DNA from 2 places in the Comamonas piscis genome. Region 2 is predicted to be linked to the other one. Evidence: predicted binding sites of a transcription regulator. Region 2 holds the regulator's gene; the other holds the start of a gene.
What was found. The regulator sigma-54, encoded in region 2, starts transcription at its own class of promoters, with help from an activator protein. The targets are predictions, from matches to a motif close to TGGCANGNAANCTGCTTT.

Region 1 (7,114 bases), 110 kb from region 2:
TGGCAGAGGAAAACATGGAATTTCTCAGTAATGAGGTGGTCAACAGCCACGCCTGGGCACCCGCCGATGGCGGCCATCGACTGGTGCTGGCGGCGGGCCAGCGATGCTTCGCTTGTTGTGCGGGTCGGCGGCCACGGCGCTTGTCAGGGCACCGCCCGGTGGGGGCATGGCTGCCGCATTCAGCGATGGGCAGCAAGGGAAAACGCGAGACGTTTGTATGCGAATAATTCTCATTATAGAGTTTGATGAAGAATTGTTACGGTTTGCGAAGTTTCGCAACTGTAAAGTTATTACGGACGCAACTAACCCGCGCCCCTCTGCGCTGGCATGACAACCAAGCGGGGCGCGGGTTTGCGAGCGCTGGCACCCTCCGTTGGCGCCGGCGCCTGGCTATGGTTTAAAAGCTACAAACTTAGAAGCCGACCGTGACTTTGGCCCAGTAACGGCGGCCGTCATAGACCGCGTCGTAGGTGGCGGTATCGACCCGCTTGTCAAACAGGTTGTAGATGCCGGTGCTGAAGCGCACATCCTTGCTGTAGGCATAGTTCAGGCCCAGGTCCATGAAGGTGAAGGACGGCGTGCCCTTGGCCATCGAGGTGCGGCTCAGATAGTCCGAGCTTTTGCCTCGGAAGTTGAGACGGCTCCACACGCCCAGCTTGTCGGTGCTCTGCCAGTCCAGGGTGGCATTGAGCATGTGCTTGGGCATCTTGTTGAGCGGCTGACCGGCAAAGCTGCCACTCTTTTGCTCCGAGCGGGTGAAGGTGTAGTTGGTAGCCAGGCGCAGCGCTTCGCTGGCCTTCCAGGTGGCGGTGGCCTCCACGCCGCGCATGGTGGCCTTGTCCACATTGGTGCGGTCGCTGATGAACTTGTAGGGCGTGCCCAGCACGGTGCAGTTGCCGGTGACGATGGCGCGGCCGCCGCCCTCGGTGTCTTCACAGCTGCGCACTTCGGTGATCTTGTCCTTGAAGTTGGTGTTGAACAGGGTCAGGCTGCCGCTGAAATCGCGGCGGTTGTCCCAGATCACACCCAGCTCCTGGCTGGTGCTCTTTTCGGGCTTGAGGTCGGGGTTGCCCCGGATGATGGCCGGGTCACCTCCGCCGCCAGTGATCTGGCCCCAATCGGCCACCGCAGCGCGCAGGCTAGGCGATTTGAAGCCGGTCGAGATACCGCCCTTGACGCTCCATTCTGGCGTCGCATGCCAGACGCCGTACACCCGCGGCGTCCAGTCGGTGCCGTAGTTCTGGTCATGGTTCATGCGCAGGCCGGTGGTCAGCGCAATCGCATCGGTCACCCGCCATTCGTTCTCGGCAAACAGCGCCCACTGGTAGCGCTTGAGCGTGTTGATGGGGTTGTCCACCTTCATCTGGTTGCCGTTGTCCATCAGCTTCTCATGCTTGTAGCTCAGGCCCACGGTGGTCAGGTTGCGCTCGCCAATCGGCATCACCATCTGGCTGTTGAACTCAGTGTTCTTCAGCTGCATTTCGCGGCCGGGGTTGTCGATCTCTTCGTGCTGCAGGTAGGTGGTCGAGGTGCCAAAGCCCCAGCGTCCGGTGTGCGAGATGGCGAAGTGGTTGCGGGAGTAGTCCGAGAAGCTGGAGGCACGGCTCGCGCTCTTGCCGGCCGTTGCATAGCGGTCCTGCAGGGTGCGGCCCACTTCCAGCGCCAGGTCGTGGTCCTTGTTCGGGGTGAGGGTCAGCTTGGCCGTCCCCGAGCTGCTGTCCTGCTCGTTAAAGCCGCCGACAAACTTGTCCTCCAGGCGGCGCGATTTCTGGCCGTAGATCTGCAGGCCCAGCACATCGCTCTTGATCGGGCCGGCCAGGTAGAAGTTGCTCTGGTAGATATCGCCCGACGATGAGGATTCCTGCTGCGTGGTCTCGGCGCTCAAGGTACCCGTCCATTGCTTGGCCACCTTGCGCGTGATGATGTTGACCACACCACCCATCGCATCCGATCCGTAGAGCGAGGACATGGGGCCCCGCACCACCTCGATGCGTTCGATGGCGCTCAGGGGTGGCAGCCAGCCTTGCTCGATGCCGGCGCCATCGCTGTTGGGGCGGGTCTCGCGCGAGTTTTGCGGCTTGCCATCCACCAGGATCATCGTGTAGTTCGAGGCCATGCCCCGGATGCTGATATCGCTGGAGCTGCCGCCTCCGGTGATGACCACGCCGGGGACATCGCGCAGCGCATCGGTCACATCGCGGTAGGCCTTTTTCTCCAGCTCCTGGCGCGGAATCACGGTGATCGAGGCCGGCGCATCTTCCACCGCCTGCTCAAAGCCCGATGCCGTCACCACCACGGTCGACAAGGTCTTGTCCGCGTCCACGTTCGCCTGGGCCTGCGCCATGGCTGGGCCGCTCAGCATGGCTGCGGCCACCAGCGCGGTGGCGCGCCATGCATGGGGCACGGCACTGCGGGGCGACGGGCCTGCATGCAGCAGCGAGGTTGGGCGGGCAGCGCGGGCTGCAGCAAAAGCTGCAGAAAGCGGGCGGGCGGTCATGGAAAAAGCTCCGGTTCATCAACAAGGTTGGCGCATGGCTGCGCCGCCAGAGCGCTCGTGGCATTCAGGCAAAGCGCAGGCCCAGGGCCGGCGTTTATTCGCGGGGTTTGGCGGTGTCAGTCACGGCGGGGCAGGCAGCAAGTGCTTGCGGCTGGGCCGTCCTGGCGTGCATGCCGGGCTGTGCGGCATGGAGATGGCAGAGGCGCCATCTGGCTGGGCAACGAAAAATAGTCGAGGGACAATCAACAAATGCGAATGCTTCTTATTATATCCAACGATAAAGAAGTGTTGACTAATGTGAAGCTGCGATGAAGCACTTTGGTACCCAGCTGTCGCTGTTATGCCTACACCGTGCCAGCACCCAAATGGTTCAGCAGCCAGCCCAGCCAGAACAGCACAAAGCCGATCAAACCGCCCACCAAGGTGCCATTGATGCGGATGTACTGCAGGTCGCGGCCAATGTTCCACTCGATCAGCTCGCCCAGCTCACGCGCGTCCCAGCGCTTGACGGTATCGGCAATATGGGTGCCGAAGAACTGCGAGATCTCGGGCGCCAGCTCCTGCACCCAGAGCTCCATGCGGGTGTTCAGCGCGCTGCGCAAGGCCGGGTCACCCGCCAGCGATTTGCCCAGCCACAGGCCCATGCCGCGCACATTGCGCGACATGGCCGAATGCTCGTTGGCCAGGTCGGCCTGCAGGCTGGCACGCAGGCTTTGCCACAGCTCCTGCACATACGTGCCCACGGCAGGGTCGTGCTGCAGGTAGCGGCGCACTTCCTCGCCCTTGGCATGCCAGGCGGGGTCCTGGGCCAGGCGCTCTACCCATTCCTGCATGGTCTGGTCAAACTTGGCGCGCAGCACATGGCTGGGGTTGTCGGCAATCGCATCGAGCAGGTGCTCCAGGCTGCTGGCGATCATCGCCGAGCCCTTGTCACTGAGCCAACCGGTGGGCAGCATTTTTTCCTTCATCGGGTGCTCGGTCTTGAGCCAATGCGCAATGGTCTGCGCGATCAGGGTCCGCGTCTCGGCCTCGTGCAGCAGCTCGACCAGCTTGTCCAGCGCCTGCGCCAACAGCACCTGGTGGCGGCCATTGTGGGTCAACACCGTCAGCAGCTTGGACAGCGACTGCGACAGGTCCAGCTGGCCCAGCAAAGTGCGCAGCGCCAGCTTGATAAAGCGCTCCACCTGCGCATCCTGCACGGTGGCCAGCGCGGCGGCGGCCAGGCGCGCCACCTGGTGGCCCAGCAGCTCGGCATTGGCGGGGGACTTGAGCCACTGCGCCAGTTTATCGGCCGGCTGGTGCGTGCGCACCAGCTGCACCAGCGAGTCGCCATCGAGAAAACGCTCGCGCACAAACACGGCCAGGTTCTCGCCAATGCGGTCCTTGTTGCGCGGGATGATGGCCGTGTGCCGGGAGATCCACGGTATTGGAATGTGCTTGAACAGCGCCGCCACCGCAAACCAGTCGGCCAGCGCGCCGACCATGCCCGCCTCGGTCATCGCGCGCAGGCAGCGCAGCGCCAGCTGCCAGTGCGGCGACTGCGCAAAAGGCTGGCCCAGGCACCAGCTGGTCAGGACGAACAGCAGGCCCACGGCCAGCAATAGCAGCAGGGGCGTGCGCTTGGCGCGGCGCAGCAGTTGTTGCTGCTCATGTGTCAGTAGCAAAGGCATACGGGCCACTGTAGCGGCAAGGAGCAGCGCTTGCCAAGTCAGCCAACAGCGCGGTTGCCCATTCCTGGGCACAGTGCCCGCAAAGTGTGGACAATGTCGGCCTGTGCGGCCGATGGCCGCGTTCTCTTCTGCACCAACCATGACCGATACCACTGCCCGCCCCGAACTGCCCGACCACCTGTCCATCGACCCCAAGAGCCCACACTTTGTGCGCGAGGTTTTTGACCACGATATCGGCATCCGCTTCAACGGCACCGAGCGCGTGGATGTCGAGGAATACTGCGTGAGCGAAGGCTGGGTGAAAGTGCCCGCCGGCAAGACCGTGGACCGCAAGGGCAAGCCGCTGCTGATCAAGATCAAGGGCACGGTCGAGGCCTATTACAAGGACTGAGTCCTGACCTGATGGGCCTCGCAGGGCTGCCCCCGCTGCAGTCCGGTGAACCCAAAAAAGCCGACCCACCCTTGCCAATGCTGGCAGGGTGGGTCGGCTTTTTGCATGGCGCATTCAAGGCCGCGCGTGCTTCAGGGGTTCGCGATCAGGCCAGCGCCTCGGCCGGGCCAAAGAACTCGTAGCGCACCTGGGCATCGGGCACGCCCAGCTTGCGCAGCGAGGCCTTGACCGAGCGCATAAAGGGCTTGGGGCCCAGAAAGTACACATCGGCATCGCGCGAGGCCGGCAGCCACTGGCCCAGCAGGTCCTCGGTCAGATGGCCCTGGGCAGCGACCGCCTCACCATCGGCCACCTGGTCATACACATAGAGCGGCTGCAGCTGGCTGTGCGCCTGCGCCAGCGCATCGATCTGCGGGCGGAAGGCATGCACGGCGCTGTCCCGCGCGCAGTGGATAAAGGTGATGGGGCGGTCGGTCTGCAACGCGGCTTCGAGCATCGGCAAGGTGGGGGTGATGCCCACCCCGCCGCTGATCAGCACCAGCGGGCGCTGGCTGACCTGCAAGGTGAAATGGCCGGCGGGTGCAAACAGCTCCAGGGTGTCGCCCACTTGCAGGTCATGCAGGTAGTTGGAGACCTTGCCACCGGGCTCGCGCTTGACGCTAATGCGGTAGCTGCGGCCATTGCTCGGGGCCGACAGCGAGTAGTTGCGGCGCTGCTCGGTGCCATCGACGATGGCGCGCAGGCCGATGTACTGGCCCGGCTGGTGGGCGATCACCGCCTTGCCGTCCACCGGCTCCAGGTAGAAGGAACTGATCTCGGCGCTCTCGGCCACCTTCTGCACGAGCTTGAAATTACGCGCACCGCGCCAGCCGCCTTCGGCATGGGCAATGTCGTCATAGGCCTTGGCCTCGGCAGCGATCAGGATATCGGCCAGCTGGGTGTAGGCAGCTGCCCAGGCATCAATCACCGCATCGGTGGCAATCTCGGCGCCCAGCACCTCGCGGATCGCGCGCAGCAAACAAGTGCCCACGATCTGGTACTGGTCCGGCTGGACCTGCAGCGCCACATGCTTGTTGATGATCTGCGCGGGCAGGTCGCCCAGGTTCTCCAGCTTGTCGATGTGCTTGGCGTACATCAGCACGCTGTGGGCCAGTGCGCGGGGCTGGGCACCGCTTTGCTGGTGGGCCTGGTTGAACAACGGGCGCACCTCGGGGTACTCGCTCAGCATCATTTGGTAGAAATGCGTGGTCAGCGCCTCACCGCCGGTCTCCAGCAGGGGGACGGTGGCCTGGATGATCTGTTTTTGGCTATCGCTCAGCATCTAACTCTCCTTGCATGTGGTTGGTCTTAACAATGCATGCAACGTGCCAACACCGCGTTTGTGGAATATCAATACCTTGCACAATGCATGCAGTCATACTGACAACTGATTAATGCTGTGTTTTTGACACCTCGAGTCGTTTTGACATCCTCCAAAATCCTCAACGCCGTCATTCCGCTGGTGGCCGACCTGGCCCAGGAACTGCCCGAGCGCGAACGCCTGCGCCGCCTGCTCGCCGCCTTGCGCACCCTGCTGCCCGCCGATGCAGTGGCACTGCTGCGCCTCAACGGCGAATGGCTGGAGCCGGTGGCCATCGATGGCCTGGTGCCCGATACCCTGGGCCGGCGCTTCAAGGTGGCCGAGCACCCCCGCTTGGCCCAGCTGCTGGCGGCCGGTCAGGCGATGCGCTTTGCGCCCGACAGCCCCCTGCCCGACCCCTATGACGGCCTGATCACCACCCCGGGCGAGCTGCATGTGCATGACTGCATGGGCTGCGTGCTGCAGACCGGCGGCCTGGCCTGGGGCCTGTTGACCCTGGATGCGCTGGAGCCCAACCGCTTTGCCGATGACAATGCGCTCGAACTGCTGCAGGCCTTCAGCAACCTGGCCGCCGCCACGGTGGCCACGGCCGAGCGGGTGCAGCAGCTATCCCATGCCGCACGCAGTGCCACTGCGCCCTCGCCGCGCAACGCCAGTGCCGATCGCAGCCGCCAGATCCTCGGCACCAGCCCTGCGATCCGCCAATTGCAAAGCAGCATTGCGCTGGTCGCCGCCAGCGACCTCTGCGTGCTGATCACCGGCGAGACCGGCACCGGCAAGGAGCTGGTGGCCCAGGCGGTGCATGCGCAATCCCCGCGCGCAGCGCAACCGCTGGTCAGCATCAACTGCGCAGCCCTGCCCGACAACCTGGTTGAGAGCGAGCTGTTTGGCCATGTGCGCGGCGCCTTTACCGGCGCTTTGAGCGAGCGGCGTGGCAAGTTTGAACAGGCCCAGCACGGCACTTTGTTCCTTGACGAGGTGGGAGAGCTGTCGCTGTCGGTGCAGGCCAAGCTGCTGCGTGTGCTGCAAAGCGGCCAGCTGCAGCGCCTGGGCTCGGACCGCGAGCACCAGGTCGATGTGCGCGTGATTGCGGCCACCAACCGCGACCTGCCTGCCGAGGTGCAGGCCGGCCGCATGCGCGCCGATTTCTACCACCGCCTCTGCGTCTACCCCGTCGTCGTGCCACCGCTGCGGTT
Region 2 (7,114 bases):
TCGTTCTGGCCCTGGTGCTGCTTTTCTTTGGCTGCGGCCTCTATATGCACCTGCGCGGCAAGGTTCGGCACAAGCTGCTGCGCCAGCTGTTCGACCACTCCACTTTCACGGCGCCGTTCAATGTGTTCATGCTGATGTTCAGCAAGGTGCCGCGCACGCCCTACCTGCCCACCAGCACCTTCCCCGACCTGGCGCCCTTGCAAGCCAACTGGCGCGAGATCCGCGAAGAAGCCATCGGCCTGCAGAAGGCGATGCAGATCAAGGCAGCGGCCAACAACGACGATGCGGGCTTCAACTCCTTCTTCAAGACCGGCTGGAAGCGCTTCTACCTGAAGTGGTACGGCCAGGCCCACCCGTCGGCGATGGAGCTCTGCCCCAAGACCAGCGCACTGGTGCAATCGATCCCCGGCATCAAGGCCGCCATGTTTGCTGAGCTGCCGCCCGGCGCCAAGCTCAACCTTCACCGCGATCCCTATGCCGGCTCGCTGCGCTACCACCTGGCCGTTCTGGCGCCCAATGACGACCGCTGCATGATCGAAGTCGATGGCACGCCCTACAGCTGGCGCGAGGGCGAAGGCGTGATTTTTGACGAGACCTTTATGCATTGGGCCGAGAACCGGTCCGAGGGCAACCGCATCGTGCTGTTCTGCGATGTCGAGCGCCCCATGACCAATGGCTTTGCGCAGTGGCTCAACCGCTGGCTGGGCACGCATGTGGTGGCTGCTGCCAGCTCGCCCAACAACGAAGGCGATCCGCGCGGCTTTATCAGCCGCATCTTCAAGGTGTCGTTCTACATGGGCCAGTACCGCCGCCGCTTCAAGGCCTGGAACAAGACGGCCTACAAGCTGACCAAGTTCGGCCTGATGCTGGCCGTGCTGGCCTTGTTTATCTGGTGGCTCTGGCCCAAGTAAACTGGCGCCGTCTCAACGCAAAAACCGCAGTTCAACGAACTGCGGTTTTTTTATGCGCTGGGCCTTGAGCCCGCTGCGCCAACAACGCCTACAGCGCCTTGCGCAAACTGGCGGGCGGGATGCGCATTGCTTCACGGTATTTGGCCACCGTGCGGCGCGCGCATTCAATGCCCTGGGCCTGCAGCAGATCGGCGATTTTTGCGTCCGACAGCGGCTTCTTGGCGCTTTCCTCGTCCAGCAGTTGCTTGATCAGCGCCTTGACGGCGGTACTGGAGGCGCTGCCGCCGGTCTCGGTACCCAGGCCTGAGCCAAAGAAGTACTTCAGCTCAAAGGTACCCTGCGGCGTGGCCATGTACTTGGCGGTGGTCACGCGGCTGATGGTGGACTCGTGCAAACCCAGCTCATCGGCGATCTCGCGCAGCACCATGGGGCGCATGGCCAGCTCGCCATGCACAAAGAAATTGCGCTGCCGCTCCACAATGGCCTGCGACACGCGCAAGATGGTGTCAAAGCGCTGCTGGATGTTCTTGATGAACCAGCGCGCCTCCTGCAGGCGCTGCTGCAAGGCGCCATGGCCTTCGCTGCCCTTGTGGCTGCGCAAGGCATTGGCATAGACATCCTGCACGCGCAGGCGCGGCATCACTTCGGCATTGAGCTGCACGCTGAAGCCGGGCACCGGCAAACCGCGCTCATTGCTGGGGCGCACGATGACATCGGGAATGATGGCATTGCGGTCCACATCCGCATAGGGGCGGCCGGGCCGGGGCTCCAACTTGGCGATCAAGACCAGCGCGCTGCGCACTGCCGCTTCGTTGCAGCCTGTCAGCTGCATCAGCTTGCGCACATCGCGGCGCGCCAGCAGATCGAGTGATTCCTGGCAGACCAGCAAAGCCGTTTCCAGCGCCAGTGCATCGGCCTCGGGGGTGTCCGAGCCTTCTTCATCCAGCAGGCGTTGCCGCGCCTTGATCTGCAGCTGCATGCACTCAGACAGGTTGCGTGCACCCACCCCAAGGGGTTCCAGGCTTTGCAGCAAGCGCAGCGCGACCGTGAGGTGGTGGAGCAGCGCTTCATAGCGCTCGGGGTCGCTGGCATCGCCAAAGCTTTGCGCCAGCTCGGCCAAGGTCTCTTCCAGATAGCCGTCGTCGTTCAGCGATTCGATCAAGAAATAGAGTGCGGCCTGGCCCTCCTGGCACAAACGCAGTGACAGCGCCTGGCGGTGCAGCACATCCTGCAGGCTCAGGTGCTCGGAACGCCGGTCGGACAGCGGCGCTTCATCGTCGTCATCGCCCGAGCCCGCACTGGAGCGCGCGGGCAGGTCGCCCCCCCACTCTTCCCAGTCCGAGGCCGAGTCGCCGGAAGCGGCTTCCGCATCAACGCCCGTTTCCTTGCCCGCGCCAAAATCCAAAGGCAGGTCGGAAGGACCCGCCTCGAAATCGCTCGCGCTGCTGGTGTCGGTGCTGGCAGTGGTCTCGGTGGCTTTGTCGCCCACAGCGGCGGTCTCGGTGCCCTCGCTGGTGTCTTGGGCCGGTGCTTCCGCCCGTTCCGAATCAACAGCGTCATCGCCTTCGCGTTCCAGAAACGGGTTTTCATCGAGCATTTGCTCGACTTCCTGCGTCAGCTCTTGGGTGGACAGCTGCAGCAGACGGATGGACTGCTGCAATTGCGGCGTGAGGGTCAGGCTCTGCGATACACGCAGTGACAGCGAAGGCATCATGGCAGCGCCTCCGTGCCGACCACGGCAGATGGCATCCGACAAGCCCCAGCGGCCCGGCGGCGCAAGGCGGTATCTTGGCTGGCACGCCCGCCCGGGCGTGCGGCGTCACATACGGAAGTGCTCACCCAGATAGACCCTCCGCACCTCGGCGTTCTCCACAATCTCTTGCGGCGTGCCTGCGGCCAGCACCTTGCCATCGCTGATGATGCAGGCGTGGTCACAGATGCCCAGGGTTTCGCGCACATTGTGGTCGGTGATTAGCACGCCGATGCCGCGCTCTTTCAGGAAGGCGACAATGCGCTGGATCTCGATCACCGCAATCGGGTCGATACCGGCAAAGGGCTCGTCGAGCAGGATGAAACGGGGCTGGGTCGCCAGCGCGCGGGCGATCTCGACCCGGCGGCGCTCGCCACCGGACAGCGCCACGGAGGGCGACTCGCGCAGGTGCTCGACGCGCAGCTCCTGCAGCAGCGCGGTGAGCTGGCGCTCGACCTCGGCGCGCGACAGCGACTTGCCATGCTCGTCCTTTTGCAGCTCCAGCACGGCGCGCACATTGTCCTGCACGCTGAGCTTGCGGAAGATCGATGCCTCCTGCGGCAGGTAGGACAGGCCCAGCTGCGAGCGCTGGTGGATCGGCATATCGGCGACCGACTGGCCATCGATGCGGATGTCTCCGCCATCGCTGCGCACCAGGCCCACGATCATGTAGAACGAGGTGGTTTTGCCAGCACCATTGGGGCCGAGCAAACCCACCACTTCGCCTTTGCGCACCGACAGCGACACATCCTTGACCACCTTGCGGCTGCCATAGGACTTCTCCAGGTGCAACACCTCCAGCTGGCTGCGGTGGTCGCTGTTGGCGACCCGGGCATTGACGGAAATGGTCGAGGAGTTCTCTGCCACGGTTACTTGGCTCCGTCGTTCAGTTGGGTGCTGGGGCGCAAGGGGGTCTTGTCGTCCGCTGCGGGCTTGGCCGGGGTGCTGGCCTTGTCGTCCGCCTTGGGCGTCAGGATCACGCGCACGCGGCCGTTTTTCGCAGCGCCGGGCTTGGGATCGCTGGCTTGCGCGCCTTTCTGGCCGACCACGGTAAAGGTGTCGGTCAGGTTGTTGTAGGTGATCAGCGGGCCACTGACCTGGTCGGTCAAGGTGGTCTCGCGGTAGCGGCGCAGCTCGCCACGGCGCTCAAAATGCACGGTGTCATCGCGACCGTTGTAGGTGATGACCTCACCTTCGCCTTCAACGAACTCGTCGGGCGCGCCCGGTGCCGAGTCCCGCTTTTGGCGGAAGAACGCCAGCTTGCCCGGAGCAGCAGTCACCACGCCATGCTGGAAGCCGTCGCGGTCCTGGCTGACGGTCAACTGCGCACCGCGAATGATGATGGTGCCCTTGGTCACCACCACATTGCCGGTAAACACGCTGGTTTGCTTCAGTTCATCGTGGCGGCCATCGTCCGCCTCGATGTTCATGGGCTTGGTACGGTCGGCACGCTCAGCATGCGACAGCAGCGGCAAGGCCAGCATGGCCGCCACCAACAAGGAGTTAAAAATACGGTGTCTCATAAAGGCATGAATCTTGCTCTGCCCCATTGTAGCCATGCTGGAGCGTTGAACCGTTTTAAGCACAAAAAAGCCCGCCAGGGCGGGCTTCACCTAGGTGTCGCGTAAGTTCGCTCAGCCTTGTGTCGCCAGGAACTCGACCACTTGCAGCACATTGCCCATCGAGCCGGCACGGGTGCCGTCGGTGTAGTACTTGCCGGCCACGCCCAAGGATGGCACACCTTCGACGCCGTAGGATTCTTGCAGCTGGGTGGCCTTGCGCACTTGGCCCGCCACGCTGAAGGAATTGTAGGCCTCTTTGAACTTGGCGAGGTTCACGCCATTCTTGTCCATCCAGGCGAAGATCTCGTCGTCCTTGTTCAGGCGTTGGCGCTCCACATGGATCGCGCGGAAGACCTTGACATGCACTTCAGGGATCAGGCCCATGGACTCCAGCGCAAAGTAGATTTTTTGCTGGGGCACAAAGGTGTTGTTGAAGGCAACCGGCACGCGGCGGATCTGCAGGTTCTTGGGCGCTGTCTTGGCCCAGGCTTCAAACTGCGGCTCGAAGGCATTGCAGTGGGGGCAGCTGTACCAGAAGAACTCGATGACTTCTACCTTGCCAGCAGGCGCGTCAGGGGTGACGGGCTTGGCCAGCTTGATGTAGTCCTTGCCTTCCTTGAACTTGGCTTGCGCGTTGGCGCCAGTGGCAAAAGGCAGGCTCAGTGCGGAAGCGGCCGTAGCGGAAGCCGCCAGGGTAGAAAAATCACGACGTTTCATGTGTTGTTAACTCCAGTGACAAGTTGCGGTTAGGAGTGCCCTGCACCGCCAAAAGTTCAACGCTGTACGCGAACGATTTGCGCATCCACGCCAGCGCCATCGAGCTTGCCTTTGAGGCCGTCGGCATCATCGCGCTTGTTGAATGGGCCTACGCGCACCCGGTATACCGTGCGGCCATTAACTTCGCGCTCGCTGACGCGGGCTTCCCAGCCCATCATCGCCAGCTTGGCGCGCTGTGCATCGCCATCGGTCTGGGAGCGGAAGGCACCCGCTTGCACAAAGTACTGGAAGCCGTCAGTGCCATCGGCACTGCGCGACTTGGCCAAGTCTCCGAGCGGATCCGCACCCTGGCCGGCCTTGGGGTCAAGCTTGGCGACCTGGGTCTTGTCCGTGGGCTTGTCGGTGGCCTTGGCCGCATCGGGCAGCACCACCTCAGGCTTGGCAGGTTTGTTCTCGACGGGCGGGCTGGTGTTGTCGGCCACATTGCGAGGCGGCTCAGGCACCACCACGCCTTGCGCAGCCGGTGCTGCAGCGGCTGGCGCACGCGCGGGGTTCTTGCCGTAGAGCGGCGAGTTCGGGTCCCAGTTCTGGTTGCGCTGGGCCTCGGCCTTGTCCTTGGCATCGCCCTTGGCGCCACCTTTGTTGACAAACGGCACCGGCACATTGGTGACGTAGACCGCCACGGCCAAGGCCGCGCCCACGCCCACCAGCAGCCCCAGGATCAGGCCCAGAATGGTTCCACCACGTTGATGTCGTCGCATTGCAGTTATTACCTTTGTTCGCAAAATCACATGCGCTCCGGTGCGCTCACACCCAGCACCGCCAGGCCATTGCGCAGCACCTGGGCGACCGCCGCCACGAGGGCCAGACGGGCCAATTTGGTGGCTTCGTCATCCACCAGGATACGTTCTGCATCATAGTAGCTGTGGTAGGCCGAGGCCAGATCACGCAGGTAGAACGTAACATCGTGCGGCGCATTGCCGTCGGCGGCGTTGGTCAGCATCTCGGGGTACTGGGCCAGCATCTGCATCAGTGCCTGGGCCTGCGGGCCCTGCAGCGCGCTCAGATCGACACCGGACAGCACCGGCAGGCCAGCGCCGCCCTGCTCTTGCCAGCCACGCAGCACCGAGCAGATGCGCGCATGGGCGTACTGCACGTAGAACACCGGGTTGTCGTTGTTCTGGGCCACGGCCAGATCGACGTCGAAGGTGTACTCGGTATCGGGCTTGCGCGACAGCAGGAAGAAGCGTACGGCATCCTTGCTGGTCCACTCGATCAGGTCGCGCAAGGTCACATAGCTGCCGGCGCGCTTGCTGATCTTGACCTCTTCGCCACCGCGCACCACGCGCACCATGGTGTGCAGCACGTAATCCGGGTAGCCCTTGGGAATGCCGACATTCACGGCCTGGAGGCCGGCGCGCACGCGGGCAATGGTGCCGTGGTGGTCGGTGCCCTGGATGTTGACCGCCTTGCCGTAGCCACGCAGAAACTTCTGCGTGTGGTAGGCCACATCGGGCAAAAAGTAGGTATAGGTGCCGTCGGACTTGCGCATCACGCGGTCCTTGTCGTCACCAAAGTCGGTGGTGCGCAGCCACAGCGCGCCATCTTGCTCATAGGTGTGGCCGCTGGCGATCAGGCGCTTGACGGTCTCATCCACATGGCCGTTCTGGTACAGGCTCGATTCGAGGTAGTACTCGTCGAACTTGAGGTTGAAGGCCTGCAGGTCCTTGTCCTGCTCGTTGCGCAGGTAGGCGACCGCAAAGTTGCGGATGTTGTCGTAGTCTTCGACATCGCCATTGGCGGTGAACGCACGGTCATCGGCCTCGATGGTCTGCTTGGCCAGGAAGGCCTGGGCGATGTCACCGATGTAGTCGCCGTTGTAGAAGTTCTTGGCCAGCGGGTTCTCGCTGTCGGTGGGCCAGCAGTCGTCACCGGGCTTGAAGCCTTTGGCGCGCAGCTGGGTGCTCTTGGTCAAGGTGTCGATCTGCACACCCGCGTCGTTGTAGTAGAACTCGCGGTGCACGGCCCAGCCCTGGCTGGCGTAGAGGCTGCAGATGGCATCGCCCAGCGCGGCCTGGCGGCCGTGGCCCACATGCAGCGGGCCGGTGGGGTTGGCCGAGACAAATTCAACGATGATTTTCTCGTCGCGCGGGGCCTGCATGCCAAAGCGCTCG

Region 1: the regulator sigma-54 is predicted to act here: its motif matches at 5,911-5,928, upstream of hmpA (NO-inducible flavohemoprotein).

The regions. Positions count from the first base shown of each region.
Region 1 covers NZ_CP058554.1:55,472-62,585, forward strand. Annotated here, with positions in the region: gene HS961_RS00250 (ligand-gated channel protein) at 413-2,497, opposite strand; gene HS961_RS00255 (DUF445 domain-containing protein) at 2,842-4,167, opposite strand; gene HS961_RS00260 (DUF3297 family protein) at 4,307-4,558, shown strand; gene hmpA (NO-inducible flavohemoprotein) at 4,704-5,879, opposite strand; gene norR (nitric oxide reductase transcriptional regulator NorR) at 6,021-7,114, shown strand, end outside.
Region 2 covers NZ_CP058554.1:5,140,449-5,147,562, forward strand. Annotated here, with positions in the region: gene HS961_RS23245 (aspartyl/asparaginyl beta-hydroxylase domain-containing protein) at 1-911, shown strand, start outside; gene rpoN (RNA polymerase factor sigma-54) at 1,000-2,625, opposite strand; gene lptB (LPS export ABC transporter ATP-binding protein) at 2,731-3,507, opposite strand; gene lptA (lipopolysaccharide transport periplasmic protein LptA) at 3,531-4,184, opposite strand; gene HS961_RS23265 (thiol:disulfide interchange protein DsbA/DsbL) at 4,296-4,940, opposite strand; gene HS961_RS23270 (SPOR domain-containing protein) at 4,997-5,701, opposite strand; gene argS (arginine--tRNA ligase) at 5,728-7,114, opposite strand, start outside.